Regions from separate parts of the Clostridium sp. AF36-4 genome, predicted to be linked through region 1. Evidence: predicted binding sites of a transcription regulator. Region 1 holds the regulator's gene; the other holds the start of a gene.
The links. The regulator HrcA, encoded in region 1, represses chaperone genes, less so after heat shock. The targets are predictions, from matches to a motif close to TGTTAGCACTCNNNNNNNNNGAGTGCTAACA.
Positions count from the first base shown of each region.

Region 2: the regulator HrcA is predicted to act here: its motif matches at 1,040-1,070, upstream of DW005_RS08990 (Hsp20/alpha crystallin family protein).

Region 1 covers NZ_QTVH01000021.1:31,279-34,539, reverse strand. The annotation lists gene dnaK (molecular chaperone DnaK) at 1-362, opposite strand, end outside; gene grpE (nucleotide exchange factor GrpE) at 408-998, opposite strand; gene hrcA (heat-inducible transcriptional repressor HrcA) at 1,013-2,044, opposite strand; gene DW005_RS10645 (PilZ domain-containing protein) at 2,224-2,568, opposite strand; gene DW005_RS10640 (Ig-like domain-containing protein) at 2,581-3,261, opposite strand, start outside.
Region 2 covers NZ_QTVH01000015.1:24,540-27,800, reverse strand. The annotation lists gene DW005_RS08995 (Gfo/Idh/MocA family oxidoreductase) at 1-989, shown strand, start outside; gene DW005_RS08990 (Hsp20/alpha crystallin family protein) at 1,263-1,730, shown strand; gene DW005_RS08985 (hypothetical protein) at 1,991-2,119, shown strand; gene DW005_RS08980 (phosphotransferase) at 2,132-3,172, shown strand.

The sequences.
Region 1 (3,261 bases):
GCAGGAACTGTAATTACAGCCTCTGTTACCTTCTCACCACCAAGGTAATTCTCTGCATCACTTTTCAATTTCTGAAGAATCATAGCGGAAATTTCCTGTGGTGTATATTTCTTATCATCAATTGCTGCACGGTAATCCGTACCCATATGTCTCTTAATAGAAGAAATAGTCTTCTCTGCGTTTGTTACTGCCTGACGTTTTGCCGGCTCACCAACCAAACGCTCACCAGTCTTTGTAAATGCTACAACAGATGGGGTTGTTCTTGCGCCCTCAGCGTTTGCTACAACAACCGGTTTGCCACCTTCCATTACTGCTACACAACTGTTTGTTGTTCCTAAGTCAATACCAATAATCTTGCTCATAATAATACTTCCTTTCTGTCTATACCATGACTGTTATTTTCTTTATTAGTTTAACACTTTAACCATACTGTGTCTGACTACTGAATCTTTATACATATAACCCTTTTGGAATTCCTCAATGACCTGATTGGATGCATCTGAATCATCTTCATCATGCATAACGGCATTATGGAAATTCGGGTCAAATTCTTTACCAACTGCCTCAATCGGTGTCACACCGATTTCTTCTAATCCGGTAAGAAGCTGTTTGTAAACGGCCTCAATTCCTTTGGCAAATGGTGTCTCTTTTTCTTCATCGGAAAGTCCGTCAAAACCTCGCTCCAAGTTATCCACAACCGGAAGCATCTTTTCAACAACTGACTTCGCACCAATTTCAAACATGGCACTTTTTTCTTTTTCCGAGCGGTTTCTAAAGTTTTCAAACTCTGCCAGATTTCTCATCAGGCGGTCATTCAACTCTTCAATCTTTTCATCTTTTTTGTCTTTTTTTGCTTTCTTCTTAACCGCTTTTTCTGACTTTTCCGTTTTTTTCTTTTCTTTTGTTTCTTCTTTATCAGCTTGTTCCACCGTTTCTTCTACAGTTTCTTCTTCCTTTACTTCTTCTTTAACGTCTTCGTTTTTCATCTCTTCAGCCAATTCACTTCACCTCGCTATTTCTTTTTAAATATGTCATCTAGCTGCTGCATGCAGTTTTCCAATGTGCCAACTACTTTTTCGTAGTCCATACGCTTTGGTCCGACAATACCTATCTTTCCATAAACGCCTTCTTTAATTCGGTACGTGGCAGTTACAACGGAACAATCTTTCATTGACTCTACCGGTGATTCCTCACCAATGTACACCTGAATGCCATGTTCCTTGTCATCCTCCGGTGGTTCATCGTTGGCCCATGCTGACAACATCTGTTTTTCTTCAAATGTGGAAAGCAGTCCGGTCATTTTCTCCTTATCCGATAACTCCGGATATTTCAAAATATTCGTGGCGCCCGATGTGTAAATCTCTGAGTCATCCTCTTCTGTCATAACTTCCGAAATACAATCCAAAATGCTAGATGCCAATTCTCCGTATTCCCCGGCTTTTTCTTTGATTTGCTGCATAATCGCCATGTTAATCTCAGTAAAATCAAGTCCGGTGAGTGCCGTGTTCATCAAAAAATTCATCTGAGCAATCACATTCTCATCGGCATCCGTCATAAGGTTAATGAACTTGTTGCTTACGTGGTTGTTATCAAGAACAACAATCACAAGCAGCTGTCGTTCACTCATCTGATTTAGCTGGATAAACTTAATCCGCTTATGCTGATACTTTGGCTTGGTCACCATGGAAGTGTAATTCGTATTCTGTGCAAGTAACTTTGCAACCTGCTGTAACAGAAGGTCAATCTTATCTGCCTTCTCGACCATCAACTCCTTCATCTCAGACACTTCTTCATCTTTTCTCTGTAAAATCGTGTCTACATATAGTCGGTATGCTTTATCCGAAGGAATTCTGCCGGCAGAAGTGTGTGGCTGTAAAATGTAACCCATCTCTTCCAAATCCGACATCTCATTACGGATGGTTGCGGAACTAAGATTCAAATCCGTGTACTTAGAAACAGTTCGGGAACCAACCGGCTCGCCTGTCTCCATGTAATTACGAATAATCGCTTCGAGTATCTTTTGTTTTCTCTCATTCAGTTCCAAAATACCACCTCGATTTCTTTTTGTTAGCACTCACTATCAAAGAGTGCTAATCATTGACTAAACTAAAGATACCACCTTGTGTTACCTTTGTCAATAGGGTTTGTAAAAATTTTTTTCAAAATAAAAACACCGGTGCAAAAAAGGCTCCTTCTAAGCACCGGTGCATTGTTTCATTCTTATTATTTTTGCAGAGACGCAGCATAATCATTAATTACATAATCCATAATGGATGCCGTTCCTACAATTTCACATCCATAAATATAGTCATCTCCGCTTTTCTGCTGACGGATAATTCGAACAACACAATTGAGCGAATCATTTTCTGCCAAAGTAAGTCTCGCATTAAAGTAATACCCCATCGGCAGTACACTGGCTGAACGAAAACCAATGCCCGCTTTGGAAACATCAATTACCTCAATCGGTGCATTAATATTTTCCACCTTTACGTGATCCTGCTTAAATAAATTGGAAATTTCCAAATTCAATTTTGCCGGCCAGCGTTTTTCTCTTCTCATCTCAATCATAATAAGCCTCCATTATTCATCGTCATCTTCATCATCTGTATCTGCATCATCTATAACAGTAACGGTACATTTTGCTTTTACACCGCTTCCGTCAGTTGCCATTGCCGTAATCACTGCCTTACCGGCATCTACGATATAAACATAACCATCCTCATCTACTTTAACCACTTTTTTATTGGAACTGGTCCATTTCAATGTCTGATTTGTTGCATTGGATGGAGAAATGCGAGGTTCAAATTCATAATCTTCTTCGTCCTCATCATCTTCATCCTCATCGTCTTCATCATCCGAATCCTCATCAGAATCCTCTATGTCATCATCCGAATCATCATCGGAATCGTCCTCTTCTTCAACCAATGGCATATGGAGTGTTAACTTTTTCTTCATGCTGATTTTTTTAATCAAAACATTCTTTTTTGCAACGGTAACAGTAAATTTTACCTGTTTCGCCGGATTCGCTTTGGATTTCACTGTAATCTTAGCTTTTCCTATTTTTTTGGCTTTCAAAACGCCCTTTTTAGAAACCGTAACAACCGATTTTTTGGAAGACTCAAACTTGACCGCTTTGCTTGCCTTACTTCCTTTTTTTAGAATAACATTCACGGAAAGTTTCAGTTTCTTGCCTTTACCAAGTGTGATATTTTTGTCTTGGACATTCGTAACCTCAACTTTTTTTACATCTTTGCTCTTTGT
Region 2 (3,261 bases), on a different contig from region 1:
AGATAAGATGGGGAGTTTTAGGAACAGCAGGAATTGCCAGAGATTGCAGCATACCGGGAATGCAGAAGGCAGAAAATTGTGAACGGTATGGAATTGCAGGGCGCAGCTTGAAAAAAGCAGAAGATTATAAAGATATGTTTGGGTTTGAAAAAGCATACGAAGGGTATGAAGCACTTTTGTCAGACCCCAAAGTGCAGGCAGTTTATATTCCGCTTCCAAATAATCTTCATTATGAATGGGTAAAAAAAGCTATTGCAGCAGGAAAGCATGTGCTGTGCGAAAAACCATTGGCGCCGACACCCAAACAAACAGTAGAACTTTTTGAGGCAGCAAAAGAGAAGGGGGTATTTTTAATGGAAGCATATGCCTACCTTCACAGTCCTTTTGTTACAGCACTTAAAAAAGAAATTGAAGAAGGAACAATTGGAGAAATCCGTTATATTGAATCTCAGTTTTTGACTTCATATTATGATAAGAGCAACATTCGTCTGCACAAAGAAAATTATGGGGGTGCAGTTTATGATCTTGGCTGTTATAATACAAGTATGCTGTTAAAACTTTTGGAAGATATGCCATCCCGGGTAAAAGCAATGGCACAGTATGATGAAAATGGCGTTGATATATATACAGCTGCATTGTTAAATTATGAAAATGATGTACGTGCATCGATAACATGCGGGATGATTTTTGAAAAAGATAAGCCGCATCGTTATGATAGATTGTATATTCACGGAACAAAAGGCGACATCAAATCCGATACGAAATTTAACCAAGAGGGAAATGCTTCCTATACGTTGATTATTGAAGGAAAAGAGCAGATTCGAAATGTATACTGCCCACATAATTATCAATTAGAAATAGAGCAGCTGGGAAGATGCATAATCGAAGGCGAGACCCCTGTTGTGACAGCTGATTTTTCGATTAAAAATGCAAAAATACTAGATGCTATATTGCAAGAGATCGGTTACTTTGAAAGTAATGTAATGTGAGCACAACGAAATTTCGGCATTTATAAGAGGACACAAAAAAAACACAAAAAAATTAGCGCTCACCTCTTGACAGTGCTAACAATTAGCGGTATAACATAGTTAACGATAAGGAAAGGGGTTACGAAAAGGAACCCGGATCCGAATCGAAATTTAACAATCGACACTTCAGATTTCTCTGATGGTGCTAATAATACAAAAGTCTAAGTGCCTATGGTGTTTTGCAGGAACCCATATTTCCGACACTTGTTACAAGAAGGAAAGGAGAAATGACTTATGTTAAGACCTAGTATTTTTGGAGAGAGTTTGTTTGATGATTGGATGGATGATTTTCCATTTGGTAAGGAATTTGAGAAGGCTATGTTTCCGGCGAAAGATCCTCTTTATGGAAAACATGCAAAGAACATGATGAAGACAGATGTCCGCGAGACAGATGATGCGTATGAGGTTGACATTGATCTGCCTGGCTTCAAGAAAGATGAAATAACCGCTGAACTGAATGATGGTTATATTACCATTTCGGCAGCAAAAGGTTTGGACAAAGATGAAAAAGATAAAAAGACCGGTAAGTACATTCGTAAAGAACGTTATGCCGGCAGCATGAGCCGAAGTTTTTACATCGGTGGGGGAATTACCCAGGATGAGATTTCGGCGAAGTATGAAAATGGTATCTTGCAACTGAAGATTCCGAAAAAGACAGACAAAGCAGTTGCCGGTAAAAATTATATCGCAATTGAAGGATAATCATTCAACAAGTCCCCTTCAGAGATCGAGCCATCTGAAGGGGACTTGTTTTTTAGCAAAAACCATTGTAAGATTTGAAACGTACTTTATATTCTTTCATTTGCTGCCCTTCACGGCTTTCTATTTTCGTTGAATTTCCCGTAGGAATCTCATAGTATACTTAAATAAAAATTACAATAATTTACTGGAAATAAATAGATGCCGCAGTGAGAAAAAACTGGCTTGAAAGGATATCCTATGTTACAATGTGGATATAAAAAATGGAGGCAAAGCGCCTTGGCTGTTATGAGGTAACGCTCAATGTGTGGGCCGGAAATACATCGGCAGAAAAATTTTATGAGAAAATGGGATTGAAAACAAAAGAGAGACAGATGGAATATATCTTGTAAGAAGATGGGATTATGAACATCAGTATGACTATTTTAACAGAGAAAGGGGACATCATGGCACTAGAGGAGACGGTTTTGGATGGGGAAAATATGACGAATCTTTTAAAAGCAAATTGGGATATTTCATGTACTTCTTACAGAAAACTTGCGATAGGAACTGCAAATTGTTTTACTGTTAATGATGGCAGTAATACTTATTTTTTGAAAGAATACCAATCGTATATTGAGGATTGCGATATTATCAGGGAAGCAAAAATATTGGAGAAATTGAAAAATTGCGGAATCCCTTCGACAGATTTTATTGAAACAGTTTCGGGAGAAAAAATGGTAAAATACAAAGGACATCGATTCGTATTGCAAAAATACATGAGTGGACAATCTTATGGGTACAATGATTTCCCGGAGGAAATGCTTCCGCAAATGGCGGTTATGCTTGCCAAAATTCATATTGCATTAAAAGATATGGAACTGCCTGTTGATATGGATGCTGTGTGGGTAAATGGTGATGCTGTTTCCAAATATGATAATATATTAGAAGTATTGGAGCAGCATAGGGAAGATTCTTTATATAAACAAATCAAAGAAGATTTATTATATAAGCGTACTGTATTGCAGAAAAATCAAAATATATTTCGGAGATATTTTGAAGGAATAACGTATAGTCCCAGTCACGGCGACTATCAAGGATGTCAGATTATTGGGGAAAATAATCGGATAAAGGCAGTAATTGACTTTACATCGGCAAGAAAACTGCCGGTGGTATGGGAATTAATGAGGTCATTTGTGCAGACATCGCATAATTCAAGAAACAATGCTAAAATTGATTTGCAGGATTTGCGTCATTATGTAAAAGCATACTGTGAGTATTTTCCGTTAAGTGACAAGGATTTAAATGCAATGCCATATGTATATGTGTTTCAATTGCTTCGAAGTACCTATGGTTATAAAGAGTATTTATTGAGCAATTCGGAAGATAGAGAGGGCTTGATTTCTTTTGCTTTTTGGAGAACAAAAATATGTAAAGAGGTGCTTGGACATATTGATGAAATTTAGCACAATTGATAATTGAGGAGGAAAGCATCACTTTACGAAGAACCACTCCGATGTTATAATTGTGGGGAAAATGATATTAAGTGGAACAA